Linked DNA regions of Thermogutta terrifontis. The protein of the gene in region 1 interacts with the protein of each later gene in a pairwise test. Links are inferred from orthologs where the notes say so. Each region holds a gene or a part of one and is shown on either strand. Other genes may lie near its edges.

Region 1 (16,332 bases):
GAGGGACCTGCTTGTCAGGTCCGATGAACACCGATTGATCATCCATGATTGATCATCCATTCTCTTTCACCGGGCACGACGAGCGTGCTCCTCCGACTTAAAAACCGCTCGCGATCTCTTACCCGAATCTCACCGCAAACCAGGATGTCGGGGCGAAACAGCTTTCGGGGCTCCACCTTTCCCAATTTCACCTCGGGTCGCGGTCGCGGACCCCTGCGAATCCTGCCGACGGACCGGCAAATTCTGCGCATGCATCAAAGTTTCCTTCGGTTCTGCGGATTGGCGTTTAGTGGTGGGAATGTTTCCTAAGTTGTAATCTCATGGAAGGTTGTGGCAGCAATTTGTGCTCGTTGTCACCTCTTTTGATGCTGGGCACAGCGTTTGCACTGATCCGTCCGCCCACGGAACCACGGCAGGGGTAACCGCAGAAGCAGAAACTGCGACTGTGCCCGAAAGGACTCAGGCGACTCCGATGATTTACGGTATCTATCTCTCCGCTGAAGGTGCCCACGCCCAGGATTATCGGCTCAACGTCATTGCCAACAATCTCGCGAACGTGGACACCATCGGATTCAAACGCCAACTGGCCATCTGCCAGGCCCGGTATTCCGAACCGGCTGCCCGCGGCCTGTCGGGTGTCGGAGCCGCCGATATGGAGAATCTCAGCGGGGGAGTTCTCCCCGCGGTGTCCAAAACCGATTTGACCCCCGGCCCCATCAAGCAGACCGGAAGTCCCACCGACTTTGCCATCCGCGGGGACGGCTTCTTCGCCGTCCAAAAGGACAACGAGGTACTTTTGACGAGGGCAGGCAACTTTTCTCTGAACAGCCGTGGGCAACTCGTAACGCAGTTTGGCGTCCAGCAGTATCCGGTGCTCAATGATAACCTCCAACCGATCACGCTCGATCCCCAGTTGCCCTGGGAGGTTACCCGGGAGGGGACGATCCGTCAGGCTGGGGTCGTGCAAAACCTCGCGGTGATGAAGCCCGCTTCCGCGGACGACCTTGTGCCGGTGGGTGAAAACCTCTACCGCACGACTCAGCCACCCCAACCTGTTCCCCTGGCCGAACGCCAGGTCGCCCAGGGATTTCTGGAAATGTCGGCCGTCCAGCCGACACTCGCAATGGTGGAACTTTTGGAAGCCTCTCGGCTTTTGGAGGCCAATCTCAACATGGTTCAAACTCAGGATCAAATGCTCGGAGCCCTGTTCAATCGGGTGCTTCGATCGGCCTGAGAGCCCACTCACAGGCATTGAAAAACGAATAGGACAACCATCCGCGGCTAAATGACGGCATAAGCGAGGGTCACCATGAGTGTTCAAACCCTGTATTCCGCTGCGACGGGCATGCTGGCGATGGAGAAAAAGCTCGATGTCATCGCCAACAATCTCGCCAACGTGGAGACCACTGCTTTCAAACGCGACCGCGCCAATTTTGAAGACCTCTTTTATCGCCACGAAGTCTTTCCCGGCACAGAGGATAGCTCCGGCCAGTACACCCCGATCGGAATCTCGATTGGCCTTGGATCCCGGCTTTCCGGCGTGCAAACCGAGTTTCGCCAGGGAGCGTTCCAGCAAACTTCAAATCCGCTGGACGTCGCCATTGAAGGAGCGGGGTTCTTCCAGGTGCTCGATCCTTCGGGACAGATTTACTATACCCGAGCCGGAAACTTTTCCATCAATGCCAATGGTAACCTCGTGCTGGGATCTGCCCACACCGGACGGCTCCTGGAGCCGCCCATCGTCATTCCCAACGATGCCACCGCGATCACCATCACGCCGGAGGGGCGGGTGTTTGTTCAGCAACCGAACAACCCGCAATTGACACCTGTGGGTGAGATCCAGCTCGTCAATTTCATCAATCCCGAAGGGCTCCTTAAATTGGGGGAAAATCTCTATGCCGAGACCGATGCCTCCGGCCCGCCGCAGGCCGGCACTCCCGGACAGGAAGGCCTCGGCATCCTGCGTCAGAACGCCCTGGAGGCCTCCAACGTCGAGCCGGTTCGTGAGCTCATCGACCTGATCACCACGCAACGGGCCTTCGAAATGAATTCCCAGGCTGTTCAGGTTGGTGACCAGATGATGCAGTTGGTCTCCAATCTCCGCCGCTACTGAAGGATGAAAACGGGACATGCATTCCATGCGCCGCCATAATCGTTTCCACAACCTGATTTGTTTGCCCCTTTGTGTTCTGTTCTTGGGCGTGGTGGGGGCGCCCGCTCTCGCTGCCACGTTCGTGTTTCAGCCTCAGTACACCTCTCATGGCGGCCCTGTGCTGCTGGGCCAGATTGCGGAGATCACCGACTGTGACGAAACAACCAGAAACGCGCTGGCATGCCTCGAACTGTTTCCGGCTCCTCCCCTGGGGGAAGTAAAATTCGTGTCTCAGCAGGATGTCCGCGAAATTCTCGCACTGCGGGGCATCGATACGACGGTTCATCTTTGGCAGGGTGCTCCCCAGGTGCGCATTGTCACCAGCCCTCAGGCCACACTCAGGGTACTTAGCTCATCTGGTCCAGCGACGCCAGTTTCGCCCGCCCTCCAGGCACGCGCAGAGTCCCGGCTCAAAAAGGCCATCCAGGAATACATGAAGTCACAGTATCCCCAGCTCCCGCCGTGCGAGCCGTCCTTCTCACTCACCGCGGAAGACGCGCGCTGGCTGGCGGCAGCCGACGCCATCGTGGTGATTGAGCGCGACCGGGCCCTGGCACCCGATCGCCGCGTATTTGCCGGGGTTGTCAGGGCACCGGGCGGGGTGCGGACAATTCAGATCGAAACGCAACTGCAACCGCGTCTGTTGGTGGTTGTGGCAGCCCGGCCGCTCGCCAGGGATACCGTTCTCACCCGCGACGACGTCCGACTTTCCGACGACGTGGAGCCCGCCCCCGGATACGCCACGCGTTTGGAAGATGTCCTCGGCCGACAACTCACCACCGGTGTGGCGCCGGGCAGGCCCATCGCCCTTTCCAATCTTCGTGAACCCGTCCTCATCAGACGCGGGGAGGTCGTGCAGATTTCCGTTCGTGCCCCCGGGGTGATGATACGCACGCTGGGCCGTGCAAAAGACGACGGCGTTCTCGGCCATCTCGTGCCTGTGGAAACTCTGGACAATCGGGGAAAAACCATTCTCGGAAAAGTCGTGGATCACCAGCTTGTTGAGGTCTACGCCGCTTCCACACAGGCAGCTAACGCGAGCCAGTAAACACGCAACCGTTTCATCCGAGCAGAGTACTCACAAGCGATGCGATATTTATATCGTGCTGTAATTATTCCGACTGAGTTTACTATGCGAATTCATTTATTAACCCTTATAATCATCCTTGAATGGGTGCTCAATGGCAGTCCGATGGCCATCGCCCAAACCAGCAGTCTGCTGGGAACTTCCCAGGGGCCGCCGCCCACGCTGGACCGCCTTTCCTGGACCTATCAAACGCCCCCGGAACAGAGAACCCTGAAGCTGCGGGATGTGATCACCGTGGTCGTGGATGAAAAGACACAGGTCATCGCGGAAGGCCAGATGGACCGCCGAAAAAACGCCAATGGCAAATTCGTCCTCTCCGACTGGATCCTTCTGAAGGGCTGGTCACTCATTCCCGATCCGCAAAGTAAAGGGGATCCGACTATCGGCGGTTCTATGGAAAACAAATATCGGGCCGAGTCGGAACTGCAAAGTCGCGAGGCTTTAAAACTTCGCGTCGCCTGCGAAATCGTGGATATTCGTCCCAACGGCAACCTCGTCATTGAAGGCCGACGCACCATCCAGGTGAATAACGATATTTGGGAAATTTATCTCACGGGCACGGTTTGGCCGAAGTCCATCCTACCGGATAACACGGTGCTCAGCGAAAACATTGCCGATCTGAGGATTGTCAAGCGGGAGGCCGGGCACGTCCGCGATGGATACCGTCGCGGCTGGCTCCTGAAATGGCTCGATACGCATCAACCGTTTTGAAGCGCTGTGAACCAATTGGCATCAGCACGGGGAGTAGCAGCGGCTGTGTGAATGCGAGGACCTTCGGATATGATGAACCTGCCGCGGTTTGCCTTTCTCGTATGCTTCAGCCTGATACTGGCAAGCGGTGCGCCCGCGAGTCTGGCCGCCGTGCCGTTAAAAACAATCTGTCGGGTAAAAGGTCAGGAAGATAACAGTTTGCACGGGCTGGGACTGGTGGTGGGACTGCGGGGAACCGGCGACGGCGGGAGTTTCCTGCCCACGATTCGAAGCATGAGCGTGGCGCTCGAGATGATGGGAACACCCCTCGGCAAAAACGGCCCGGCCGAGCTGAAGGATGCCAAAAACGTGGCCCTTGTTCTGGTGACGGCCACTGTCCCTCCCGCTGGTGCCCGCCAGGGAGACCGGATTGATTGCCAGGTTCATTCTGTGGGAGCGTGCAAAAGCCTCGCCGGCGGGACGCTCTTTCTCACCCCGCTTGTCGGTCCTGATCCGCGTGACCGTCGAGTCTATGCGCTGGCGGAAGGCCCCATCACGATCGACAATCCCGAAACGCCCACCGTAGGCCGCATCAGCGGTGGGTGTCGCCTGGAATCGGATTTCTTCAATCCTTTTGTAAAAGATGGACGCATCACCCTTGTCATTGAACCGCCCTACGCTGACTTTCAGGTCGCTCAGGATATTGTGGAACTGATCAACTCTCACATGACGGTCCAGAGTGGCGGCGTGCCTCTTGCTCGGGCCATCAACCAGGTGACGATCGAGGTACTCGTCCCCCGCCAGTACGCGGATGATCCTGTTCTCTTCGTTTCCCAGATTATGGAACTGCCGCTGATGGAAGTCCCGCTGGGGCCGCGAGTTGTTATCAATGAACGGGCGGGAAGTATCGTTATGAGCGGGGATGTGGAGGTCGGGCCGGTGGTCATCACCCATAAAAACATGGTTATTCAGGCAGGTGGAGCTCAATTTGTCGGCCTTGATTCGAGCCAGACTCAAACGACCAAACTCAAGACTCTGATTGACGCGCTCAATGCCCTCAATACGCCCACCCAGGATGTCATCCAGATCATCAAATCGCTTGAGAAAAACGGCAAATTACGCGGCCGACTGATTATTGAATAAAACATGTAAATTAACTGAGCACGAAATCAATGAAAGAAGTATCATGTTGAATACAGTTTCGACACGTCCGGCACTCTTATCCACTCCGTGGACTCCGGCCAGCGTCGCGGCTCAGGAGGCCCTCCGTTCCCAGGGAGAGACGTTTGCTGCGATTTTGGAGCGGGCGGCCAATCAGTCGGACAGCCAGTTCTCTCCGCACAGACTCTCTAACGAATTCAGCGAGGTCAATACTGAGTTGGCAAATCGGCCAATGGACCTGACTGGCGATGTGGAAGGCACCATCTCGCACATACCGGACGGTGATGAAGCCAAACTGAAGGAGGTTTTTGAGCAATTTGTGGGACAAACGTTCTTCGGACTGCTTCTTAAAGAAATGCGAAAATCCGTGCCTAAAACGAAATACTTCCATGGAGGATTGGCGGAGGATATTTTCGAACAGCATCTGGACATGGCCGTGGCGGAAAAACTGGCCCAGGCAACCGGTGACAGATTTGCCGGACCGATGTACGAGCTGTTCCAGCTCCAGCGAAAATCGTTGCGGTGACATAGTCAGTTAAGAGGAAGATTGATAGCCAAGCGGCACTAAAGGAGGAGACGGGGACATCGCATCTGGCAGGCGGGCCCACTGGCGGCCGCGCTTCTTCACGGGCCGATCCCGTGTCGGCTGATGGCCGTTGTGTCGGCGCCTTGGACATTCGCCGCAGCAGCAGGGTTTTCCATCACGAATGCCATGTGGATTGGACTGGAGTAAGGATACTCACATGGGCACAGTTTGGGAGCGTGAACTGGCTGACTTTCTCAACGAGTTGATCACGATTCAGGAACAGGTGCTGACGTATCTTCGGGAAAAGCGAACTTGCCTTGCCAACGCTGATGCGGAAGGCCTGGCCGCACTCGTTCCCCGGTGCGAATATATTCAGTCGCGCCTTCAACAGTGTTTGGATCGCCGGGGAGAACTCCTGAATAAAGCCCGCCAGGAAGGCTTTTCCGCTGACAATGTACGGACGCTGGCGGAATCGGCGGGAGTGAGCAGAGCCGTCTCGAACCGGCTTGCCGAAGCTGCCCATAATATGCGTCTTCTGCAAATTCACAATCTTACAAATTGGATGCTCAATCAAAGGGCTCTCATGCATCTTTCGCAATTGATAGAGATTATCGCGACCGGTGGCCAGCGTGCGCCGACATATGAAAAAAGGGGAACACCTGTCTGTGAGACTCCGCAGGGGAGCTTGCTCGATCAATCAGTTTGAGAATCTTAGTCAGGCTGCAAAGGCGATGTAAGACAGGAAAGACGCAATGTCCCTTTTTAGTGCCATTCGGATGGCCAGCAATACCCTTCGGGCGGACCAGATCGCCCTGCAGGTGGCCGGCCAAAACATCGCCAACGCCGAAACTCCCGGTTACATTCGGGAGGAGGTTATCCTCAAGCCAGCGCCCATCCAGAAGCTGGGGGGGCTCCCCATGGGCCTCGGGGTTGAGGTGGCAGCCGTCATTCAGAAAATCGATCACTTTCTCGAAGAGCGACTGCGGGCGTCTGTGAGTGATCGGGCAGGAGCGGAAGTCCGCGAACAAACGTTCCACCAACTGGAGGGGCTCATCGGGGAGCTGAATGAAACCGACCTCAGCAGCGATCTCACACGTTTTTTCGCCAGTATCTCAGAGATCCTCAATCAGCCAGAGAGCACCTCTGCCAGGAATCTAGCTGTCCTCCAGGGACAGACCCTGACACAGAATATTCGGCGTCTTTATGAACGTGTTAATCAGGTACGCTCCGACCTCAATTCCAGAGTCGACGATATTGCCGATCGCATCAACAAACTTATTGAGGATATTCGGCGACTGAATATTCGCATTGCCGAGACCGAGGGTGGGGACGTTTCCCAGAGCGACGCGGTGGGTCTTCGGGACCAGCGGCTGCAGGACCTGGAAGAGCTGGCCAGCCTCATTGATATTCGCGTTGAGGAACAACCGAGTGGGGGCGTCGCTGTTTATTCCGGCGGTTTCTTTCTGGTCTATGAAGGCACAGCCCGACAGGTCTCAGTAGCTCGGCGGAGCGATCGCGGCCTTGCCATTTCCGAGATTCGCCTGGACGAAACGAACTCGCCTCTGGAAGTGAATTCCGGAGAGTTGCATGGACTTCTGGTTGCGCGCGACAGCATCCTCGGCGGTTTTCTCGACCAGCTCAACGAGTTCAGCGCCGCGCTCATCTCGGGCTTCAATCAGCTGTTTTCCAGTGGGCAGGGGCTCACCGGGTTTTCCACGGTCACCTCCACGAACGCTGTGGTGGCCAGCGATATCCCGCTGGACAGTGCCGGCTTGCCATTTCCCCCTCGCAACGGTTCGTTCCAGATACAGTTGTATAATACACAAACAGGAACAATAAGGACGTACACTATTCGGGTTGATTTATTGGGACATACTCCAAAGACGACACTTCAGGATATTGCCGACCAGATTAATGCCATAGACGGTCTCTCGGCATCGATCGATGCAGGCGGCAGGCTGACGATCCGGTCCACCTCCAGCGATCAGGTCTTCGCATTTGCCAACGACACGAGTGGTCTGCTCGCGGGGCTGGGCATCAACACGTTTTTCACCGGTAGCAACGCCGGGAATATCGGCATCAACCCTGTGGTGGCGAGTGATCCGAGCAAGTTCGCCGCAAGTCGAGGGGGCATTGGTGCGGACACTCAACTCGCAGAAGAACTTGCGGGATTCGGTGACAAACCTCTGGACGATTATGGCGGATTGAGCCTTCACGAACTTTATGATCGAATGGTTGCCGAAGTAACGCAGGGCTCAGCGATCGCCAAAGCAGAGGCCGATTCGGCGAGAACCTTCGAAAATACGCTGCGAGGTCAGAAACTGGCCGTTAGCGGCGTCAACCTCGACGAGGAAGTCGTCAAATTGATTGCTTACCAGCGACAGTTTCAGGTCTCAGCCCGTTTTATTAAAACACTCAACGATTTGATTGAAATTCTGGTGAGTATTTAAATCTGATTAATGGCGTACTGAGTCATATTCACGTACGGGATAGTACCGGAAACACTTTCGAATAGCCATCAGGGCACCACATTTATGAGCGGCGTTAGTGGTGTTCCCACCACCCGAATCACCGATTTATTCGTCCGCCAGCGTCTCCTGCAGCAGATGCAGGCGGATCAGAAGGATATTTTTGAACTTCAGACCCAACTGAGCACAGGCCATCGGTTCAGTGTTCCCAGTGCTGATCCGATTGCCTCTTTGCGGGTCATCGAACTGCAAAGACTTCTGGAGCAGAAAAGTCAGGTCAAGTCCAATCTCGCCACCACGCAGTCGTACCTGGCTGCTTCGGATACGGCTCTCAGCCGGGTTTCAGAAATTGTGGCCGAGGCACGAGCCAATGCCTTGGGCGTGCTCGGCACGACGGCCACCGACGCCCAGCGGGCAGCTGCGGCTCAGCAAATTCAGCAGGCCATTCAGCAGCTTTTGGATGCAGCCAACCAAAAATTCCGCGGACGCTATCTTTTTGCGGGCACAGCCACCGATACAAGACCATTTACACGGGTTGGAAATAACCTTATTCTCTACCAGGGGAATGAGGGTGTCCTAAAATCCTATGTTGATACGGATCTTTTATTCGACAACAATGTTCCTGGCAGTGCGATATTCGGCGCGGTCTCTCAGGTTGTGCAGGGCAGCGCCGATCTCCGTCCGCGGTTGCGGTTCGATACACCGCTTGGCGACCTGCATAACGGGGCGGGTATCGCACTGGGAAGCATCGCCATCTCTGATGGAACCACAACAGCGATCGTCGATCTGAGCAGCGCGCACACAATTGGGGATGTCGCGCTGCTTATTAAACATAATGCGGCGAATATTCCCCTGAATGTAGAGGTGACGGCCACGGGTTTAAAAATCCAGCTTGCCTCCAGCACGGGCGACCTGACCATCCGTGATGTGGGCAGCGGGACCACGGCCAAGCAACTGGGAATCTTTCGCGAGATCGGCGTCGGAACATCGCCAATTGTGGGTAGCGATCTTCAGCCGCGTCTGAGGAACACGACGCGGCTGAGCGATCTACTGGGCACACCGGCGCGGGCCGTTTTGCGTTTTCAGGGAAGTGACAACGACCTCATTCTGGAGGCGGACCGCAACGGCGACGCCTTAAACGGCGTGAAAATACGCCTTGTCGATGATCCCCTGGTCACCGTGGGAAACGAATTGATCGAATATGACGCCGTCAATAAAGAACTCACGATTCGCATCGACGAAACGCACACCAAAGCGGAGGATGTTGTCGCGGCGATCAATGACGCTTATTCAGCCGGTGTGATTCCTTTCTATGCGTTGCTGGATATCACGGATCGGGGCGAATTTCCGGGCCAGGGGTTGGTTTTCCCCACGCCACCGGGCGAATGGGCTGCCGTTACAGAAGGGGGCAGCGGCGAGGATTTTGACCGGAATTCGGGCCTGCAAATTACCAATGGCGGGCGAACCTTTGTTGTTGACTTTTCAGACGCCTACACAATTGAAGATGTAATAAATAAACTGAATAATCCCGAGTATGGATTGATAGCTGAAATTAATAACTCGGGACGGGGGATCAATATCCGATCCCGGGTCAGCGGTGCCGATTTCGCGATTGGAGAGAATGGCGGGAAAACAGCCACCCAACTGGGCGTGCGCACGTTAACCGGGTCCACCCGATTGAGCGAGCTGAACTTTGGACGCGGAGTACACGATTATCAGGAGGTAGGGCAAACTGCGCAGGTTATCTTTAATCCCATTGGCGCGAATAACGCTTTGATATTGCAGGCCAGGGTCCCGGGAGCGGAATGGAATGGATACAAACTGCGTTTCTTCGACACAGGTGGGCCGCCCGGTTCAGAAACGATCAGTTTTGACCCGGTTCAAAAAGAGATCGCGATCGGGATAGTTCCCGGGAGTACAACCGCCCAAAAGATTGTCGAGCTGTTCGCCGCAACGCCTGGCGCGCGGGATTATTTCGATCTCCGGCTTGCCGACGAGAACGGCGCGAATAACGGTTCCGGGCTGTTGAGTATTGGGGAGGTACAGACGAGCGGCGGGAGCGCCGGGGGTGTCGATTTTGTCATCACGCGGGCTGACGGCGTCAAGCTGGAAATTGATATCGCCGGCGCGCAGACGCTCCAGGATATCATCGATCGAATTAATAACCATCCGAGTAATCCACCGCGGGCACCGGGCGAGCCACCCTTGCTGACTGCCCGTCTGGCCAAATATGGCAATGGCATCGAATTGGTGGATGAAAGTGTCGGTCCCGGCGTTCTTACCGTGGAACGGACAAAGTTGAGCACAGCCGCCATCGATTTGGGGCTGATTCCGCCCGGAGCCGAAAGGAGTACGGCCACGAACGCGGGAAGTCGTGGTCAGGTCGTGGTCAATTCGCCGGGAACCAACAACGATTTGATCATTCGTACGCGCGGCTCAACTTCCGAAGCCAACGGGTATCGCGTGATCGTTGAGGACTCTGGCGGCACGCCGGCAAGTTTCAGTTTTGATCCCACTTCAAAGACACTGCGATTTAAGATCCAGCCGGGTGTCACCACGGCCAGCGAACTCATCCAGCTCTTTCAGGCCGATCCGGTCGCACCCCAGATGTTTGAAATGGTCCTCGATGGCCAGGATGGAAATGACGGAAGCGGCACCGTGGCCCTGACCGATCCTCAGAATCCTCCGACTGTCGACGGGGGTGAGGGAGCACGGTTGACCGGGCGGGACGTTCATCCACTTGAAACGGAGGGCATTTTCACCGCCCTCGTGCGGCTTCACAGGGCTCTCATTGAGAACGATGTGAGCGAAGCCCAGCGGGCTGTGGATTTACTCGATCAGTCTGTTCTTAATCTGAATTTTGCCCGGGCGGAACTGGGCGCCAAGCAGCAGGGCCTGGATATTCTTGCCCAGAGGTTGGAAGACGAAAACCTCCAGCTTCAAACAGCTCTTTCCTCGGATTACGATGCCGATCTGGCAGAGGTGATTTCCTCGCTGGTGGCCAAGCAATCGGCGTATCAGGCCGCGCTTCAGGCTACCGCACGAATTTTCCGCATGACCTTGCTGGACTATATTTAATAATTAGTCTGGCACCTCTGGCGATAGACGTTTCGTGCATGGTCCGGTGAAACCAGGCCGTTGCCCGATCCGGCGAAAGGGAGAGGCCCCAGGGTGGTACGGACTTGAGGGGCTATTCGCTCACCGTATCGTGCGGTAGAAATTTCGCTATCAAGACCCCTGCCATAGTAAGCACAACAGCAGCGAAATAAAAGCGACTGAAAAATGGAACCACTCCAAGAAATTCTGGCGAGGAAACAGGAGCTTCGCCGACGACTGCGAGCCGTGCAATCCAGCGTCCCCCAAGAATGGATTGAGGCGGCTTCTCGGCTTGTGGTGAGCCAGTTGAAATCCTTTCCGCCGTTTCGGGCCGCGAACACGGTCATGTGCTTTGTCAGCCTTCCGCGGGAGGTGTGCACCCATGAGTTGCTCCAGGAAATGCGGCGCGAGGCCAAGAACGTTGTGATCCCGTGGTGCGAGAGCACGGAACTCCGATTGTTTCGATTCCGCAACTTCGACGAACTCGTCCCCGGCACGCTTGGTATTTTGGAGCCTGCCGAGTGGTTTCGCACGGCCGTCGATCGCGTGGCAACACCGGAGGAACTGGACGTTGTGCTTGTACCGGGACTCGGTTTCGATCGTCGGGGCGGACGGCTGGGACGGGGAAAAGGGTATTACGACCGCTTTCTCAAACAACTTTCACCGCGTGTTCCCAAGGTCGGGCTGGCTTTTGAATGGCAACTCGTGGAAGAAATTCCCATGCTTCCGCATGATATTCGCATGGACTGGATTGTTACGGAGAAGAATATTTACTCGTGTCACTGACCCCGATTTAACTGTAATTACGACTAAAGTATTTTCCAATTCTTTTTAATCATGTGTTTTCGTTGCAGAGTTTTTGCCGGTCTTGGAAGAGCGGCTCATGACGACGGGGCAGTCTGACTGGGACCAACTTCCAGCGGGCCATTTATTGCAGGTGGGAGCAGCGATCGACAATCTGGCGATAGAAGACGTCCGCTTCCGGGGACGGATACCGTTGACGCAGTTCCTCAGCGATCGACCGAGCGGCGGCACAGCGTTTCAGTTCCACCAGGCACAGGGCATAAGCCTGAAGCAGATCCGGCGTGGGTGTTCCCAGGCGATAAGCGCGTGCGAGATACTCTTCTGCCTGCTCTAGTTTTCCAATTTTTTGCAATGCCAAGCCGGCGTTGTATAAAACCCGAGGTTCAGTCGGCAAAAGTCGTGCGGCTTCGAGCAATTCCGCGGTGGCGTCCAGCATTCGGCCTGGTTGTTCGGCTAGCAGGAGCCCCAACGAATAGTGAATATCGCCCCGATCGGGAAACTTTTCAAGAATAATCCGGAATTCTTTCTCGGCGTCCTCCAACCGTCCCATTTGATAGTAAAGGCGGGCAAGATTGTCGCGGGCGGGCACAAAATCAGGGGCAATGCGGAGGGCTTCGCGATAGTGGTGCTCAGCTTTTTCGAACTCTCCAAGGCGTGCGTAAAACATGGCCAGATTATTCCGCGCTGGGAGAAAATCGGGATCGATTCGCAGAGCCGTCAGATATTCGCGCTCCTGTTCCTGGGGATTGCCGAAGGCTTCCGCGAGGAGGGCAAGGTTCATATGGGCGCCGGGTTGGTCGCCGACAATCTGTTGACTCATGCGATATTCCTGGACCGCCCGATCGAATGCGGTAGCCACCGCAGCAGAAAAGATGTCTCTGGAGAGGTTGATTGCCCAGGGCACCGATTCCACCCTCACTGAGCGGAGCGGATCTCGGAGGAGGTGCTGGACGCGGGGAAAATCTTCCCGGGTGATGGTCAGTTGCTGGAGTGCCCGGGCGGCCGCCAGTCGAACGAGTGGATCTGCGTCGCTTGCCGCGCTCATGATGGCGCCGCGGACGATATCCTGACTGTAATTTCCCAGGAGCAGAACGGCGCTGGCTCGCACCATTCCCGAGAGGTCCTGGCGGCGCGTTATGGCAAGCAGATCCATAATCGCGCTGGGATCACGTTTCCGACCCCGGTCGAACGCATAGGCAAAATGCCCAGGGTCTTTCCGCGGGCCGTACCATTTTTCGATCCATTCTGCCGCCCATTGGGGCGTTTCCCCCTTTTCCGGATCCTGATGGCAGATGTTGCAAGCGTTGGGGATTCCCAGCGTGACGGTGAGGTCGGGTCGGGGAACCCGCAGGCTGTGGTCCCGGCGGGCATCCACGACCATGTATGTCGTTTCCGGCATATGGCAGTCCACGCACCGACTTCCCGGCTTTGTGATGTCGGGATGGTGGTGATGCTGGGGCGTGTCGTACTTGCTGGGCAGATGGCACTGACCGCACAGCCGATTGTCCACGTAGGGCTGGCGGATTTCGCCAGGGGGCACCTTTTCGGCGAATTTGATGCGGCCGGTGTGGGCATCATGACAATCCGTACATCTCACGCCCTTTCTGTACATGAGGCTTTGGGTGAACGACCCGTACTCGTAATCTTCATCGAGGATTTGGCCATCCGCGTAGTACAGATTTCCATCCAGGAATTCGGGCACGTAATAATCCAGAAAGGGCTTTCCCGGCTGGAAATTGGCGGCCACCGGTCGTCTTCGCGCATGGCACGGTGCACAACTATCCACCAGGGTCGTATTGTCGCATCCTTTGGGGGACAGATCGGCCAGGCCGGTGCCGCGTTTGCGATCCCAGAACAGACTCCAGGACTCGGCCAACTGCACGTGGACGCTGGCCGGTCCGTGGCAGGTCTCGCAACTCACATCGATCTCCGACCAGGTGGTGCGATAAGTGTTGGTGTCGGGATCGTAGTTTTTCTGAAGATTGGTGGTGTGGCATTCCGCACACATGTAATTCCAATTCTGGAGCGATCGCGTCCAGTGGAGCGGATCCTGCGACGGCACGGGGTCGCTGGGATAAAGGTGAAACCACCGCCGCGATTTGACATCCCAGGCAAGGGGCAGGCATTGCACACGGCCATCAGGAAACGTGACCAGGTACTGCTGAAGCGGATAAACGCCGAAAACATAGTCCACCTGGAATTCCCGCAGCTTTCCCTCCCGATCGTCAGTGACCACATAATATTTGCCATCGCGGCGGAAAAACTGACTGGTCACAGCCCACGGGGCCTGAACAATGCCAGCCTGTATGAGGTCCCGTGCTGCGTCACCGAGGGCGCGGTGGGCGGTCGTGATATCGCAGGGACGGGCAAAGCTGCGGTACCACTGGACAAGCTCTTCGATTTTCTTGGCTCGCGCGGGTTCCAGCACGGCGAGGATTTTCTTGCGGGATGCTTCGCCGGAAGGAGGAATATACGGCGCAAAAGACTCCGCCGTGTGATGGGCTTCGTAAGGCTGAAGCGCGATGGCGAGCGTCTTGTCGTCCACTCTTGCAAGAATGGCGCGCAGTTCGTCATCCGAAAATTTGTGCAGGTCGCTGAACGCGATATGGGTAAAGGTCGCGTTATTGAAATCGCCGAGGACCGTTTTCTCCGTGGCGTGGTCCATGGCCAGGTCGTGATCGGAGCCTTCCCAGAGCGTGCATTCCCGCTCGTGGCATTTCCAGCAGCTTTGCCGCCCCACGTAGGTGGCCTGGACGGATTCCGGGACCACGATCCACCAGTCGAGAAAGACCCATCCCGCTCCGGCCACGATGACGAGCAGCACTGCCCCGAGGATGACGGATCGCCACCGAACGCGGTTTCGTCTGGTCTGAGAGGGTTGCCGGTCCACTACGCCAGGCCGGTGCTCTGAAGAAGATTTCTGGTGATTCGCGTCCGATGCGGGCTTATGACGGGGGGAACGTTTGAACACAGTGGTTTACAAGGGCGGCGAGAGCATCAGTTGCAACGTTCACTGGGAAGCGGTGTGGCGCTCCTTTTGCGCCCAGTTTTTTTCCACCTCAAACACGCAACACGGTGCCCCATCGTGGCGGCATGCCACCTGACGAATGGGTGCGCCCAGGACTTCCGAGATGATCTCCTGGTCCAGCAGACAGGCCGTTCGATTTTCTTCAAACATGATTATATAGGGGCAACTGCGCTGTCGAAGATAAATTTTTCCGTCTTCCTCCTGCACTTCTGCCAGCACGCCCTCTTCATGGAGGATGCTGACAAGTTGACGGAGGCGATCTTCGGGTTTTTCTCCGGTGATACGCCGCAGGTAATGATTCGCCAGATCTCGGCTGACTCGATCGACGACCTGCCTGACCAACTCTTCTCCGCCGATTTGGCGAATCGCCCGCCAGATTGCTGGCAGAACGAGTTCCTGGTTGCGTGCGAAAAGGAGTGCCAGAGCCGCAGGAGTCGCGGAGTAGACGTGACGAGGTCGGCCTCGTCCGGGAAGCCGCTGCATCTGTCGCTCGACCAACCCGGCGGCGACAAGCTCATTAAGCTGCTCGGTCACCGCGGTTCGCGTCACCTTCATTTCGCGGATGAGATCGGCCACGCTTTTCGGGGAGTTCCCCACCAGCAGCTTGATCACCCGCATGCTCGCCGGGCTGATGTTCACTTTCTCCAGATGGGAAGTATGCCACATAAAAAGGACCCCCTGTAACTTGTTGTCAGTCGTCTTCCGCTTTCTGCTGACGTTTGTTCAGCCCCTCTTGCCGGGCCTCTCAATCATCGTGGCTGTCTTTCAGAGTTAAGGTTAAAACGGGCAGAGTTGCAACTCAGAGTTCGTGCGGCAGGCGCAAACAACCAGCGGAAGCGACGTTCCGAAGCGTCGCGTAAGCCCTAGTTCATCCACCGCTCAGGAGAAGTGGGTCCTCGATACTATTATTGTCACCCATCGCTGGGGGTATCGTCAAGGCTACCCGGGGGCAGGATCCGCTTCATCGCCCCGTTTGCACCGGCCAAGGATCTTCCCGTCCCGATGTAACGAATCGGCGGGGCCGCCCGTCTATATTATTCGGATGCACGTGCACACCAAGGTGGATTTCGAATTGAGACGGAGATTGCCCAATGCTGTCGCGAAATGGATTGCCAGGCTTCCCGAGCGGTCGCTGCTCCCGTGCGAAAACCGTAGTGAACTGGGGGACCATTATCCCCTCTTTATTCCTACTCGTTGTGCTGGTGGGTTGTTCGCAGGGGTTTTTGAGCGGCGTGATCGCGCCCGGCCAGAAGGGAGGTAATGGGTCCATGGAGCAGAGGAACGAGTCCGTCCCCACGCCGGAAAGCGGAGCGGAAAATC
Region 2 (16,149 bases), 4.0 Mb from region 1 along the record:
TCACTCCGGCTTTTCAGAACGGCCTGGGGTTGGCTCTCGTAGTGGGGGGCGGAATCTGGCTTCTCGCCGCGGGACATCCCCTGGCACTGGCACTTTTGTACGCAGGACTGGCCATCTGGCTGGCCACTCGTGAAAATCCTCGCTGAAATTGACAGGAGAATCGCCACTCGATGAAAGCCGAACGATGGGAAAGGGACCTGGCGGGCCCGAAAGGGCTTAATTCAGCCACGGATGAGCCGGTTGATGCCTCAGGTTCAGGGCGTTAACAAGGATCGTGCGGCCAATCGAAAAGACGACTCGTTTCCACAGCTCACGCTCGTTTTCGGGAAACACCAGGTCCTTTGTGGCCTTGGCCACCAGCCAGGAACCCTGGGCCAGCTCACCTTCCAACTGACCTCCCGCCCAACCCGAATGTCCGAGGAACACCCGGGCTTCGTGTCCTTCCTCTGTCATCAGGCGCTCCAGGTTGTGACGCTGAAGCGAGAAGTAAACGCCGGGGATGACCTCCAGTTCGGCCAGTTCCGGTACGTCATGGAGCGCCATCAGCGGGCCGCTGACGGGTCCACCGATATTCAGAAATCGGTCATTGACGCAGGGTGTATTCGAGACCTCGGCCCAGAGTTCCTTGATCCGCTTGGGGTGGAGCCGATTGAGAATGACGCCGAACGCGCCGTTCTCATTGTGCTGGATAATGAGCACCACCGTTCCCACGAAATTGGGATCCACGAGATATGGCGAAGCAGCGAGCAGGTGTCCTTGCAGTGACTCCATCGGTTGCACCCTCCCAGTAGTCGATGAATCTCGATGCCACAGAGGGAAGTCGCCCCTTTCACACTTTCCCAACCAAGTCCCTCCCTATATTCATCTTACGTGGAGGGATTGCAATTTACGCGAACGAATCCTATTTTCTCGCAAGAACCTTTGCCGTGTGTTTTGGACTCGGACCAACGGCCGGCAGCCCGGGGCGATCCCGCTTCCGCATCCTCGATCCGCTCGATAGCAATTCCGGCGGCTTGGGATTACAATCTCTGTCAGTCACGGGGTAAAGTTGGCGCTTATTTTAGCGGATCAAGGAGAGACTTCCATGACTGAGAGGAGTTTTCCCCGATGCTGGCGGTCCAGCTTCTTTTGGGCGATACCGGTCGCGGCTGCAATCGCGTTCCCCACAGGTGGGGCTGGCAAAGAGCCCTCCCCGGCCGCCACTTTTTCCATCCAGAAGACCGATCACGGGGTGGAAATACTGGGGAACGGAGAACTCTGGGCAGCCTATGTGGCCGATGGGGAATTCAAGCCCTACGTTTGGCCGATCATCGGCCCGACGGGCAAGCCTTTCACTCGCGAATGGCCCATGGGCCCCGGCGAGGGGGAGAAGCACGACCATCCGCACCAGCGCTCTCTGTGGTTTACCCACGGTGATGTCAATGGCATCAGTTTCTGGGAGGAAGCACCCGGTCGAGGTAAAACCGTTCACCGCGAATTTGTTACCCTGGAAGGGGGCGCCAAAGCGGTGGTCGTTACCCGCAATGACTGGGTCGCACCTGATGGAACGGTGCTGCTCAACGACGTTCGGAAGCTGGTCTTTTACCCACTCGGGGAAAACCGCGTCATCGATTTTGCCATCCGTCTGACGGCCGTCGCCGACAATGTGACCTTCGGCGACACCAAGGAGGGGACATTTGGGCTTCGCGTGGCTGACTCCATGACCGTGGATGCGAAAAAAGGCGGAAAGATCGTGAATAGCGAAGGTCAAGAAGATAAAGATGCCTGGGGTAAAAAGGCGAAGTGGGTTGACTACTCGGGCCCGGTGGACAGCGAGATCGTGGGAATTGCCGTCCTCAATCACCCCAGCAGTTTCCGGTTTCCTACCTACTGGCACGTGCGAACCTACGGCCTGTTTGCGGCCAACCCGTTCGGCTGGCATGATTTTGTCGGGCGCTCCGATGTCAGCGGCGCTTACACTCTGGGGAAGGGCCAAAGCATCGAGCTCCGGTACCGCGTCATTCTCCACAAGGGACGCACAGCAGAGGCAAAAATCCCTCAGCTTTATGAAGAATATGCGGCCGAGCCACCGCTTCCGCTGCCCTGAAGGGTCCCTTTTCGCAGGATCGGGCAATGTTACCCGGCAGTGAGCAGGGGGCTAGGGGGTGATAAAAACTCCGGGCAATATGTAGTCCGCAGGTTGATTTGGCAGTTCTGTCGGGACGTTAGCGTGTCGTTTTTTTTTGAACCAACCGTCTTGCCCCTACGTTTGTCTCAAGCCGTACATTCGATAAAGTCGAAGAGAGAGCAGGGGCATTGCGCACTTGTGGGACAGGTCTGACCCCACGCAGATCGTCCAGGCTCTCTCGGAGGCATGCGGTGAGTACAGCTTCACTACGCTCGCCCAACGGACTCCCCGGTGTACCCGGGGGAATGCTCAACAACTTTGCCCAATGGGTGGCGGACGTCGGTGCCCGAACGATGGACTGGATCGTCGGGCTGGGGAGCATTTCGCTGTTCTTCGCGAGAACGCTCCGCTGGCTTGTCATCCGGCGCCCTCGACGGGAGACGATTATCTGGAATTTTTATCAGATCGGGGTGCTCAGCCTCCCGGTGGTGGCCCTCACTGGGACATTTGTGGGGATGGTCCTCGCCGTGCAGAGCTACGCCCAGTTCAAAATGCTCAACCTGGAAACCCGGCTGGGGGCGGTCATCAATATGTCACTCGTCCGCGAGCTTGGGCCGGTCCTGGCCGCCACCATGCTCGCCGGTCGGGTGGGCAGTGCGATGGCGGCCGAGTTGGGCACAATGCGGGTCACGGAACAGATCGACGCCCTGGCTGTCATGGGGGCGGACCCCATCCATTACCTTGTCGTTCCCCGGTTTCTTGCCTGCCTGGTGCTCATTCCCGCGCTCACGCTGGTGGCCGACTTCATGGGCGTGGTCGGGGGATACTATTACAGCGTTTACCTGCTGCACATCGACGCCTACTATTACCTTCAGAACTCCGCAAATTATGTGGGGTGGTTTGATCTGTTCTCGGGAACGGCCAAAACGCTGTTTTTCGGAGGCGCCATCGCCGTGATCGGTTGCCACCATGGTTTTCATTGTGATCCGGGCGCGGAAGGCGTCGGCCGCGCTGCCACCTACGCGTTTGTCCATTCGTTCGTGACGATCCTGCTTCTGGATCTGCTTTTGGGAATCGGTTTCGATGCGCTCTACAATGTGCTGTTTCCGCAGGGCCCGCGGTTGATTTAATGCGAGATTACCCAGTGACACTTCGGAGGTGCGACGTTCGTCAGCCGTCATGACCTATGCCACAGAACCCCACGTCAGCCCGACAGCCACCGCCGCTCCGACTGACGGCCATGTCCTGGTGGAAGTGGACCACCTGACGGTGACCTTCGGCCGTCAGACGGTGCTGCGGGACATTTCCCTCCAGATACGGCGGGGCGAGACCGTGGCGATCCTGGGGGAAAGTGGCTGCGGAAAGACGGTGTTCCTGAAAACACTCGTGGCCCTCCAGCGACCCACTCGTGGCAAGGTCTTCTTCGACGGTCAGGATTTATTTCGCCTCAACGCCGCGGAGCTGGCACAACTGCGCACCCGAATGGGATTCGTCTTCCAGAATGCAGCCCTTTTTGACAGCATGACGATCGGCGAAAACATCGCTTTTCCCCTGCGTCAGCACCGACAATTGAGTGAGGACGAAATTCAGGCCATTGTTCGGGCGAGGGTGGCGGAAGTTGGGCTGCCCATGAGTGTCCTTCGCAAAAAGCCGGGAGAGATCTCAGGTGGGATGCGGAAGCGGGTGGGTCTTGCCCGGGCCCTTGCTCTGGAGCCGGAACTGATGCTTTATGACGAACCTACGACGGGACTGGATCCCATCATGAGCGATGTGATCAACGAACTCATCCTCCGCACCCGGCGCCAACATCCTGTGACGAGTGTCATCGTCACGCATGACATGCGCACAGCCACCAAAGTGTGCGATCGCATCGTCATGCTCTACCCGCTCGCGCGACTTAAACCCGGGGAGAGCCAGATCCTCTATGATGGCCCAGCTGCAGAGATCGAAAAAGCCGACGATCGCCGGGTCATTCAATTTGTCCGTGGCGAGGCGGGGGAACGTCTGATGGAAATGGCTCGCGAAGAAAATAATCACCCGCACTCTGCGGAGGAGTCGGCCCATGGATGAACGGCTCATGCAGTTCCGAATCGGGGTGATGGTGCTGGCGTCCATTCTCATTGCCGCCATTTTGCTGGTGACGTTTGGAGAATGGCGATGGCCTTTTCCTGCGGAATACACCATCTACATCCGCTTTCCCGAGGCCCCCGGTGTGGCCGAGCGCTCCCCCTTGCGGAAAAGCGGGATTGTCATCGGTCACGTGACCGATGTGCAATTGACCCCCGAGGGGAATGTGCTCGTCACCGCCCGCGTCGAACGCAAATACGTGCTTCGCCGCAACGAAGTGTGTCGATTGAATCGGGCATTGCTGGGGGATTCCACCCTGGAGATCTCGCTCTCCCCGGACCCCAACGCTTCGACCGAACCTCTCAAGGAAGGCGATGTCATGCAGGGAATCGTCCCTCCAGATCCCATCGTGATTCTCACCAACCTGCAGGAACGGCTGGTAACGGCGATCAATTCAGTGAACCAGACGGCGGCCGACTTGGGGGATACGGTGCGCTCCGTCAATCGCATTCTCACGGATAACGAACAGCAATTGAAGGACCTGCTCGCCAACGCTAACAAGACGGTGACGCTTGCCCAGCAGACGGTGAGTAACGCCAATGACATCGTGGGAGACCCGGAGCTGAAACAGCGGCTGAAGGATACGCTGAGCCGCGTTCCCCAGGTGGTGGACGATCTTCGTCACACCCTCGACGAAGCCAACCAGACGATTCGCGTGGCGAGGGAAAATTTGGACAACCTTCGTGGGGTGACGAGCCCGCTGGCGGAAAACGGGGCTGCCATGGTCCGTCGCCTGGATACCAGTTTGCAGAACTTGGAGCGCGTGACCGCCCAGCTCGCCGAGTTCGGTGAAAACCTGAACCGCGAGGATTCCACGCTCGGCCGTCTCGTGCGGGATCCCACGCTCTACCAGAAACTCGATCGCACCATGACCAACGTTCAGCAGTTGACGCAGGATCTCCGACCGGTAATCAGCGATCTTCGCGTGTTCAGCGACAAAATTGCCCGCCATCCCGAGTTGCTGGGCGTCAGGGGTGCCCTGGAACGCCAGGCGGGTACCAAGGGTCTGCCCAATATTCCCTCTTTCGGCGAGGAGACCGTTCCGGTGCCGCAGGCTGAGCCGCCGCGCCGATTCTCCATCCTTCCCGGAACCTTCCGTTGAGAATGCCGGTGTTGTGAAAGGGTGATTCGGCGTTACCTGGATGCCGTCGTTCCCAGTTTTAAAAAGCTCCGCTCGATCTCTTCCAGTGTTTTGCCTTTTGTTTCTGGCACGAACAGCAGGACAAACACCAGGCACACCGCGCACATCACGGCATACGTCCAGAACGCCGAGGCGGGTCCCCACGCCGCGTACATCATGGGAGCGGTCTGCGTGATCAGAAAGTCCGCCAGCCACAGGGCCACCGTGGCAATCCCCATGGCCAGACCGCGTGTTCGGGTGGGAAACATTTCCGCCAGCACAACCCACACCACCGGTCCCATGCCCACCGCAAAGGACGCCATGTAAAGCTGGATGAACACCACAACCCAGGTATTGGGCAATTGCTGATGAAATGCCCAGCCCAGGAGCACAAGCGAAACTCCCATCGCCGTGGACGTAAGAAGCAGGAGGGGTTTTCGCCCCAATCGATCCACTACGGCAATGGCAACCAGAGTGAAGGTTAGATTGACGGCCTGCGTGATGATCGTCCAGAACAGGGCCCAGATGTCGGTACTGCCGGAACTGCGAAAGATGCTGGGCGTATAATAGACGATGGCGTTGATCCCGGTGATTTGCTGAAGGATCGCAAGAATGACGCCGATCACGAGAATCCGCCGGTAACCGGGACGAAGCAGTTCACTTAATCGGCCAGTTTCTTCCGCCACAGTGCGCTGAATATCTGCCGCTTCCCAGTTTGCTCGCTCCGGCCCGGCCAGCCGGGTGAGTACGGCGAGCGCATCCGCCGTTCTGCCCATCTTGATCAGCCAGCGAGGACTTTCCGGAACGAGGGTCAGACAGGCGAGGAACAGGACGGCGGGCAGCGTTTCCGAGCCGAACATCCAGCGCCACCCGGTCGTCACATTCCAGGCATGATCCCCCTGGAGCGCGATGACCCAGTTCACAATGGCGACCACCACCATCCCCGAGATGATGGCAATCTGCTGGAGGGCCACCAGCCTTCCACGGATAGGGGCAGGAGAAATCTCGGCGATGTAAAGGGGTGAAACGATGGCAGCTGCTCCAACCGCCAGGCCGCCCAGCATCCGCGCAAGAACGAATTGTGTCAGCGTGGTGGGGATGGCTGTGCCAATAGCCGAAATGGCGAAGAATATGGCAGAGAGTACGAGCACCCATCGCCTGCCGAGATAGTCCGCGAGCGGCCCGGCCACCGCCGCGCCAAGGGCACATCCAAGCAGAATGTTCGAGGTTGCCCAACCTTTCAGCTCTGGCGAAAGCTGAAAGTGCTCTGTCAGGTAATCGATAGCGCCCGCTATCACGGCCGTGTCGTATCCAAACAGCAATCCCCCCAGGGCAGCAACGACGGTAAGCAGGAGCACGTAGCCTGTGCTTCCGCGATAGGGTGGAGGCTCTGTGCCGGGAGCATGCTGAAGATGGGCGATCATGGCGAGGACCTTTTGGCAGAGGGCGTTCCCGCCCGTGGATCGAGCAACTCCAAATCACGACATTAAACGGCATTATGGTACTTGTTCCCCTGCGTAGTGCAAGTCAATTGGGAAAGCGTCAATCCCGTGCCCGGTTTGACTCTATCGCTGAAAAGGTGCAGGCTTCAAAAAGCTTTTGGGCGGGCGAGAGGTTCAGCTTGGCAGGACCTGCCTGGCAGGTCCACATCCTGACCGTTTCACCGTCCGGGTTGTGTCTGTTTAGCACAGTTGAGGCTTAAACGTAGGGGCAATCCATGAATTGCCCCTACCGATATGCGATCGATTAGCCATCGGCCCACGTGTTCCGACGGCGATTGATGAATTTCCCGACCGGTGAACCCTTATCGTGCCCGTGAGAAGGGGAAAAGCGTTATCCAATGTTGGACAGACGGACCTGACGAGCAGGTCCCTCCGAAAGGTCGGAGGGGCACGCTTGTCGTGCCCGCAGAACGAAATGGATTATCAACGGTCGAAAAAAACGGACCTGACGAGCAGGTCCCTCCGAGGATGGAGCTGACAGGCAGGTCCTTCCGACCTTGTAGGGGCCATTCATGAATTACCCCTGCAACACATCGCGCTCGGAACATGGCGTGGGTTTTGCAAAAGTGGAGAGGGCTTAACGCGCCAAACTGCTTGAATTCAAATTCAAGCCCGAGATAATATGAAACCGGCCGAAGTGATGCTTCCTCGACGGTTATAAAATAAAAAAACTCTGGAGTCGGTCAAAACCGGAGCGCGTCGCTCCCTCCGAACGGAAAAAGGGACTTTAAAAAAAGACCGAGCCCTGGTCGTTTCCTGAAATTCGGAGCTAAATGGCGATGACCGGAAAATTTGGAATGCTTTTAAAATCTTTTTTGTCAATTCTGCTCGTTGTGACGCTTGTCCTGAAGGTTCCCAGCGGTGCTGGGCGGTTGGTCGCCAGCGAGTCACCTGCGGTGACAGCGTCGCGGAATCTGATTGTCAACGGGGATCTGGAACGTGATGAAGACCGCAAACCGCCGTTCGGCTGGGTCATGTGGGGTGCTCAGCAATATAAAAATCCTGAATATTACCAGCGGGATACACAGATCCGCCGAAGTGGCAAAGCCAGTCTGCGGATTTTTCATCCCAAGGATACAGCGGGCTACATCGTGACCGATCCCGAGTCGGCGATTCGGCCGGAGCCGGGCATGGCCTACGAGATCAGCTTCTTTGCCCGGGCGGACAGGCCCTGCCAGGGGCGTTTTATGGTCATCGGGTACCAGTCGATCCGGCCTTTCATTGACGCGGAATCGCCCTTGAATGCCGCCATTTCTCTGGACACCCAGTGGCGGCAATATCGCTTCGAGATTCGCGAGAGTGTGGATTTCTTTGCCGAGTCCTCCCGCTATCTGATATTGGGATTTCAGGCCGCGGGCGATCCACGCGTGGAGTGTACGATGTGGGTGGATGATGTGGTGGTCATTCCGCGGCGAATGCCGGCAGGAGCGCGACTGATCAACCCCGCCACTTTGTCAATCACACCTCTTCCCCACCGTCTGACACCCGGCGCTTCGTTGGATGTCGCTGCCGATCTCCGGCAGAGCGGACGACCAGCCCTGAAAACGGCCTGCGGCCTGTCGTTTCACAGATTGGTCGGTTTCACCGGTTTTCCTTTCGATGCCAAAGGCGAGTACAACCTGCCGGGCGAATTGGAAATGGCAATCCGCGAATTAAGACTGCCGTTGAGTCGGGTGTATGGGGTAGGACATGAGCCACCCCAAAAAGATCAGCCGCCCTGGTCGATTGAAATGGCGATCGATCGGCTCGCCCTGCTCTGCCGGCGGATCAACCTGCCTTACGAGATGATGGTTGTCGAGCTGGAGGAGCAAAGTGCCAATCGCAAACTTCCGCCGGAGACCTGGGCTCAAGCCGTTCGTTATGCCCGGTCGAAGGGATACGGTTTTCGCTACTGGGAGGTGTCCAACGAACCTTATTCTCAAACCTTCAGCAACAGCGTTGGCATGGGTGGGGCCTTTCCCACTTCCGATGACTATATCGCGCACGTCAAAGCCGTATCGGCTGCCATTCGCAAGGTCGATCCCACGGCCCAGGTGGGAGTGGCTATTCACATCGGCCGGCCACGCTGGGGAAATTACATCCTGAAAAATGCGGCAGGCTCTTATGACTTCGCGGTCGCGCACTATTATGGTTTTGAGAACGCCTACAAAAGCTCGTTCGAGGAGCTTGTTCTCGGGCAGAATTATCGAGTTCTGTATCGCATCCAGCAGACACAGGCCCTCCTCAATGCGTACAACCCCAATCGCCGGGTCTATCAACTGGACACCGAATGGGGGATGCACTCTTCTGGTCCAAATGGAGAACGCCCTGACTATGCCAATCGCAATGGAAATATCATCGGAGTACTCCATCGGGCGATACGCATGATCTACTACGTCCGCGAGCAACCGCTGGCGGGTGCTTCTGGTTGGCAAATGCTGGGCCATTCACGGGGGCTGGGGTTCGATATTCTCGTGACGGATCAGCCCTCCGCCCGCACCATGCTGTACTGGCTGTATTACCACTTCATTCGCCATGTGGGGGACTCTGTGGTGGAGTTTCAGGGAACAGCCCCGTTTGTCACAATGCGTGGCCTGGTCGGCGATCAACAGATCGAAGGCCCCATGACGCCCCTTCTGCTGACCACCGATGCCCAGAAGCGCCAGGTGTTCTGCGTGCTCGCCAATGGATCCTGGACGCAAGAGGTCCCGTGCCGTCTTTTGATCAAAAACTTTCAGGGCCGACTGGCTTTCGCCAAGCTACTCTCCGATGACGATTTGGATCGCTCGCCGCTTCTCACATCGCCAGACAACTTTGTGCGCGATGTCTCGAAGAATTGGAACGTCGAAATCGACAGCGGCGCTACGCAGGTGCGGGGCACACTGCCTGCGCACAGCGTGCTGTTTCTCACGTTGGAGCAGTCGCGCTGAACACGACGCGGAACTTCCTGCTGCTTCGCAAGTTGCGCGTCGCTTTGAGGCTGCATGCTGCCCGCGCCCAGGGCGTGCGAATCGCGATCGCTGATCCATCCCCTTCTTGGTAAAGATCAGTAAGATGCCCAAGGCGCGCTGCGTTGTGGGGGTCATTGATGTATGGCCCCCAACCGGTGCATTCTGGTCGTGCCCATGGGAGGCGGAAATGGGTTATCCAATAGTGGACAGACGGACCTGCCAGGCACTTCCCTTTCGAAAGCGGACCTGACAAGCACGTCCCTCCGAGGTTCTTCCGGAGGGGCACGTTTATCGTGCCCGCAGAACGGCTGTGGATTATCCGTGATAGGAAAGCGGACCCGACAAGCAGGTCCCTCCAATTATGCGGATCCCCATTGTGTGGTTTGGAGCGTCGGGCTCCACTCCGACCGGTCATTGTCGTACCATCCGGGTTGAGGGCAAGGTGGTGAAGGCTAAAGCCTTCACCGAAAAGCGGCGATGAATCGCCGCACTCCATGGAGTGCGGGGCTTTAGCCCCGCTCTCGGCGCGGGACTTCAGTCCCCGGCGAGAAGCCATTGACGATTGAACGTCAAACAACGGACGGAAGTGTTGTAGGGGCAATTCATGAATTGCCCCTACCGTTCAACCCGCGGAATGCGGACGTGATAAGCACCTACGTCTGAAACAAGCGGACCTGACAAGCAGGTCCCTCCCCAGTCCCAACACACGGACGTGACAAGCACGTCCCTCCGAGGTTCTTCCGGAGGGGCACGTTTATCGTGCCCGCAGAACGGCTGTGGATTATCCGTGATAGGAAAGCGGACGTGACAAGCACGTCCCTCCGGAGCAGGCCCTTTCCGTGCGCGAACGCCCTTACACATAGGACGTCACAAGGATTGGTAGGGGCAATTCATGAATTGCCCCTATCGTTCAACCCGCGGAATGCGGACGTGATAAGCACCTACGTCTCAAACCTGACAAGCAGGTCCCTCCCCAGTCCCAACACACGGACGTGACAAGCACGTCCCTCCGAGGTTCTTCCGGAGGGGCACGCTTATCGTGCCCGGGGGAAATTTCCAGAATCTTGGGACGGAACTCACGACTGTCAACGAACCGTCGCAACCGGCAACGGCTCGTCTCGTTCGGCCGGTCAATTTTCCCAGGTTCAGGTCCGACAACTCCTGGAGCGCAGGACGGTCCTTTGCTTAGAGCCTATCCGAAAACGTCAAGTTTGGCTTGAATTCCGCGGCGCCGTTTGGTTTTCGGATAGGGTCTTAGTTCTATCGTTAGTAGGTCCGATAGAAGACAGTCATCTATGATATACGATTAGAGCGAGTGCGAGGCAACGGTTCGACTAGAAGGCTCCCTCACGCACCTGGTCCTTTGTCAATCCCCGTCGCAGTCTGATAACTATCTCTGGCGTGACAGGACAGTTTTCGGGCAAAGGGACATCTTTTTTCTCCTTGCCGAGAGTCAGAACACTTTTCAACCCCTGCAAGGTGGAAGAACCTTCGACCGCATTGAGGGTTTCGTCATAGTAATCGAACCAAGGCAGACCGGCGTCGGTGTACTCCTTTGCGGTCGGAGGGACGGTCGGCGGCGCCTCTCCCGTTATCGACCGCCAGACAAGCGAGTTGGCAATGTGAACAAAACACCGACTAAAGTGTTCCTGGTCCCAATCATCCAACTCGTAGGGATCTTCATAGATCATCTGACGCATGCGGCCACCGGGCGCCAAGCCCATGGCAGGGCCGCACAAGACCTCTTCTTGTAAAGCAACCGTAGGGAACGAACACCTATCATCTTCGCGAGAAGCTGGGAAGTAACGTTCGAACGCCTTTCGCTTCATCGGATAAGCAATGATCTGAATTCCACCGTGTTCTGCTTCGCCGGTGATCTGTTCCTCAGCGGAATAGCCTGCGCCCAAGGGCATGGCCACAAACTGTCGGATCACGCCTTTCTCAACACAGTAACCGTCCAACCACGGCTGCTCGGGAATGACCATATAGTCTTGCGGGTCGTTGTGGAGAGCGCGAGTCCACGGTTCCCCCGTGACCACGTTGATCTTGCCTGTTGCCACCTTCACGGCGAAGGGATATTGTGCAGAGTGGCCCTTTATCCAATCCGATTCAAAATCGATCCACATCGCTTCCGACTGGTACATCGGAAACATGACCCCTCCGTGTTCGAGCCAGCGACGTGGCACACGGTCCGCAAAATCATCGACGTGCCGAAGCGGGAACCGGCCCAGTCCCGGCGGCAAGGGATAATCATTGTTATCGTCCGGGATGCGTAATGTTCGCTGAAAGCTTATGCGTAACCTGGCCTTTTCATGCACCTCTGGAAATCGAAACACAAGCTCGTCCCCTTTCAGCTCGATCATGGCTTTTCTCCTCACTCAGGGTGATACAGAATCGACACGAGGTAACAGCGTACGTTCGTTACCAATGACCATCCCGAACCTCCCGGACGATTCGCAAGACAGCGTGGTCCGGCAAATCCTTCAGTTGGCGAATCAGTTCCGCAAACAGTTGCGGACGTTTGCGAATGACCTCGGCCAAGTCACTGGAGACCTTTCCCGCAAGCGCCAGCAAAACATCGGAATCTTCCCCGAGGACGCGTGCCAGCGCCACGATCGTTTTCTCGGAAGGGGGCGGTTGTTCGCCCCGCTCGATCTTACTCAAGTAGGACGGCTCAATGCCGACCTGTGCCGCCACTCGCCGGATCGAGTAGGCGGGATCGTTTTTTCGCAGGGCTTCGCGTCGTTGTCGAAGATAATCACCGAATGTGCTCATGATGCTGTGTAGTATATACTACTCACTCCACGCCGTCAAGCCGCCTGGCTTTCCGTCCATCCCCACCCGTGCAGGAATCATGAGATGTCACAGGCACAACGTGCTAAAGGGGCCATTGATGAATTGCCTCGACAACACATGGAACATGGCCAAATGGATCGGATCCCGTTAGGGGCAATTCATGAATTACCCCTACCGTTCAACCCGCGGAATTCGGACGTGATAACCACCTACGTCTGAAACAAGCGGACCTGACAAGCAGGTCCCTCCGAGGTTCTTCCGGAGGGGCACGCTTGTCGTGCCCGGTGAAAGCGAATGGATGATCGAACGTGCGCGAGCGGACGCGACGAGCGGGGCCCTCCGGAAGATGAACCTGACAACGCATGAATGGACGCCCTGGAACGTGTCCTTCCATTGGATGGATTAGAGGCTCCGGTTCCGCCCCGACCGCTACCCCGTTTCGATCCGGATCGACGCCAAGGTTGTGAAGGCTAAAGCCTTCACCGAAAAGCGGCGATGAATCGCCGCACTCCATGGAGTGCGGGGCTTTAGCCCCGCTTTCATCGCGGGACTTCAGTCCCCGCCGAGAAGCCATTGACGATTGAACGTCAAACAACGGACGGAAGTGTTGTAGGGGCAATTCATGAATTGCCCCTACCGTTCAACCCGCGGAATGCGGACGTGATAAGCACCCATGTCTCAAACAAGCGGACCTGACAAGCAGGTTCCTCCAAACAATGATTCGGAGGGGCACGCTTGTCGTGCCCGCCGAACGGCTATGGATTATCCGTGATTGGAAAGCGGACCCGACAAGCGGGTCCCTCCAATTATGCGGATCCCCATTGTGTGGTTTGGGGCGTCGGGCTCCACTCCGACCGGTCATCGTCGTGCCATCCGGGCCGACGGCAAGGTGGTGAAGGCTAAAGCCTTCACCAAAAAGCGGCGATGAATCGCCGCACTCCATGGAGTGCGGGGCTTTAGCCCCGCTTTCATCGCGGGACTTCAGTCCCCGCTGAAAGTCAATGGGTGATCGAACGTTGATAAGCGGACCTGACAAGCAGGTCCCTCCGAATAATGGACCTGTGCGGCAGGTCGATCGGAAATGGAGGGGCACGCTTGTCGTGCCCGCCGAAAGGCAAGGCATCGTCTATCATTAAACTGCGGACGTGACAAGCACGTCCCTCCGGAGCAGGCCCTTTCCGCGCGCGAACGCCCTTACATATAGGACGTCACAAGGGTTGGTAGGGGCAATTCATGAATTGGCCCTACAACACATTGCATCCGTGCCATCTCAGTGGTTTTTGAAAAACCGCGGGTGGATCAAAGCGGCTGGTCCTTGAGGGGATTTGGCTTTCCCATTAGCATGAAGATTTTCTCTCTCTGCGCTGGCTAATGGAATTAAGATTTTTCGGCAAGAATTGCTCTGCGGAAGAAAAGGACGGAGGCATCGGGAATGGAACGCACCCTTGTGTTGCTCAAGCCAGACTGTGTGCAGCGCCGACTGATGGGGCGGATCATCAGCCGGTTTGAAGACAAAGGCCTGAACATCATCGCGATGAAGATGATCCGCGTTACCCAGGAGCTTGCGCGAAAGCACTACGCAGAGCATGTCCAAAAGGCTTGGTATCCGTCGCTGGAGGAATTCATCACGTCTGGACCTGTGGTGGCGATGGTGGTGGAAGGGCCGGAGGCGATTCGTGTGGTGCGGGACATGGTGGGTGCCACCAACGGCCTCAACGCCACGCCCGGCACCATCCGCGGTGATTTCGGCTGCTCCCGGCAGATGAATCTCGTCCACGCCTCGGACGGACCGGAGTCCGCGGCACGCGAGCTGGCTATCTTCTTCCGGGAAGAAGAACTCTGTCCGTATACCCCCACGATCCAAAGCTGGTTGCGGGCGAAGGACGAGTGAAGTTAACATGGAAGGCTATCAACCCGTTGTCCACGGGCATGTGCTGAAGCTTCCGGAATTCCCCAGGGCGTCCTTCAATCAGCGAGCGGGTTCATGGTAGGTCGGTGCTCGTTTTCCCCGGTGTTGTGCCGGTTTCGGCGTTCGATTCCCACGGCAATCGGGGGGTTGCCGTGGTTTGCCTGTTTAATGCCGGTGGTTTTCGCCAGCCCTCTTTGGGCGGATAACTGGCCGGCTTGGCGGGGGCCTGAAGGAACGGGTGTCTGTCGCGAGACAGGTCTGCCACTGAGGTGGTCGGAAGAGACGGGCGAAGGGATCATCTGGAAAACGGAGATTCCGGAATGGGGGAATTCCACCCCTGTTATCTGGGGTGACGCGATTTTCCTCACCACCCAGGCTGACGATCGTCTGCTTGTCCTGCGCGTGGACAAAGCAACCGGGCGGATCGTATGGACCCGGCAGGTGGGAACCGCCGATACGCCAAGAGATGCCCCGCGAGGTTACCAGAAGTTCCATAACCTCAATAACAACGCGAGTCCTTCGGTGGTGACGGATGGCGAGCATGTGGTGGCTCATTTCGGGAACGGAGACCTGGCCGTCTTCAACTTTGCCGGGGAATTGCTCTGGCGGAGAAACCTGCAAAAAGATTACGGGCGATATACGATCTGGTGGGGACATGCGAACAGTCCGGTCATTGTGGATGGCTTGGTCATTTCGGTCTGCATGCAGGACTCGCTTGCCGATCTGCAGGAGAAGCCGCACCCAAGTTATGTTGTGGCACACGATTTAAAATCTGGCTGGGAAGTTTGGTACACGCCGCGAATGACCGGGGCAGAAAAGGAGAGTTGCGATGCCTACACGACGCCGCTTGTGCGCCGGGTAGGGGATCGTGCGGAGATTCTTGTGATGGGGGCGGAGTGGCTTGACTGCTACGATGCGCGAACCGGTCAGCGCCTGTGGTATTTGCCAGGCCTGAAAGGAAACCGGACAATCACCGGGCCGACGATCTCCGGAGATATTGTTTTTGCGACAATAGGCATGCGCGGGGCGACCTTTGCCGCCCGCATCGGTGGTACTGGAGAACTGCCCGCTGATCGCATCCTCTGGCGTTATGAGGGGAACAATCCCGATTCGCCAAGTCCCGTGTACTACCAGGGACTGCTCTACCTTGCAGCGGATAACGGAGTCGTCCAATGCCTTGATGCGAAAACGGGGGAGTTGAAGTGGCGCGAGCGCATCGGCCGCGACATCAAGGCGTCCCCAATTGCCGCGGAGGGCAGGATCTACTTTTTGGATACGGCTGGTCAGTGCACGGTGGTGCGAGCGGGGGAAAAATACGAGGTTCTGGCCGTCAACCGAGTCAACGATCGCACCATCGCGTCGCCCGCCGTGTCCGACGGACAAATCTTCCTTCGGGGGCGAAAATACCTTTATTGTCTTGGCGCAAAAGTCGGCAGTGATCGGCCATAAAGCGGAAAAATCAAAACTTATCTAGGAGTGATTGTATTTGTTCCCGAACCTGCGCGGTTATGTAACGCTCTATTATCTTCTGGCCAGGCGCGCCATAAGCGTGGCGGGGCGGGAATTTCGGCTTCCGATGAGATCAGCCCAATTAGAATAGACCATAACGCAGGTAATCGCCCCGGGGAAGCTGTGGACGATAGTCCTCCTGACGGCGC

The links.
Region 2: the proteins of THTE_RS17225 (region 1) and ndk interact in binary tests that used the Escherichia coli proteins (3 or more experiments, as listed by UniProt). The link is inferred for Thermogutta terrifontis from one-to-one orthologs.

The regions. Positions count from the first base shown.
Region 1 is NZ_CP018477.1:4,649,640-4,665,971, reverse strand. What follows is about bases 10,241-13,166. They hold THTE_RS17225 (5-formyltetrahydrofolate cyclo-ligase), read left to right. Parts: upstream 10,241-11,366; coding sequence 11,367-11,966; downstream 11,967-13,166. Other genes in these bases: THTE_RS17220 (tetratricopeptide repeat protein), read right to left, coding at 12,109-13,166; flgL (flagellar hook-associated protein FlgL), read left to right, coding at 10,241-11,162. In the rest of the region: THTE_RS17270 (flagellar hook-basal body protein), read left to right, coding at 473-1,234; flagellar basal-body rod protein FlgG, read left to right, coding at 1,310-2,113; flagellar basal body P-ring formation chaperone FlgA, read left to right, coding at 2,139-3,200; THTE_RS17255 (flagellar basal body L-ring protein FlgH), read left to right, coding at 3,285-3,950; THTE_RS17250 (flagellar basal body P-ring protein FlgI), read left to right, coding at 4,020-5,072; THTE_RS17245 (rod-binding protein), read left to right, coding at 5,116-5,616; flagellar export chaperone FlgN, read left to right, coding at 5,834-6,322; flagellar hook-associated protein FlgK, read left to right, coding at 6,369-8,066; more of flgL, read left to right, coding at 8,151-10,240; more of THTE_RS17220, read right to left, coding at 13,167-14,874; THTE_RS17215 (helix-turn-helix transcriptional regulator), read right to left, coding at 14,995-15,678; trxA (thioredoxin), read left to right, coding at 16,104-16,332. UniProt on the Escherichia coli protein: Involved in the removal of 5-formyltetrahydrofolate.
Region 2 is NZ_CP018477.1:621,652-637,800, forward strand. Bases 13,001-15,743 are described here. They hold ndk (nucleoside-diphosphate kinase), read left to right. Parts: upstream 13,001-14,014; coding sequence 14,015-14,473; downstream 14,474-15,743. Other genes in these bases: THTE_RS02345 (outer membrane protein assembly factor BamB family protein), read left to right, coding at 14,567-15,743. In the rest of the region: THTE_RS02290 (hypothetical protein), read left to right, coding at 1-146; THTE_RS02295 (YqgE/AlgH family protein), read right to left, coding at 217-771; THTE_RS02300 (DUF6807 domain-containing protein), read left to right, coding at 1,085-2,086; THTE_RS02305 (MlaE family ABC transporter permease), read left to right, coding at 2,359-3,237; THTE_RS02310 (ABC transporter ATP-binding protein), read left to right, coding at 3,287-4,177; THTE_RS02315 (MlaD family protein), read left to right, coding at 4,170-5,336; THTE_RS02320 (sugar porter family MFS transporter), read right to left, coding at 5,369-6,778; THTE_RS02325 (hypothetical protein), read left to right, coding at 7,654-9,765; THTE_RS02330 (hypothetical protein), read right to left, coding at 11,121-12,149; THTE_RS02335 (helix-turn-helix domain-containing protein), read right to left, coding at 12,208-12,561; more of THTE_RS02345, read left to right, coding at 15,744-15,940. UniProt on the Escherichia coli protein: Major role in the synthesis of nucleoside triphosphates other than ATP. The ATP gamma phosphate is transferred to the NDP beta phosphate via a ping-pong mechanism, using a phosphorylated active-site intermediate.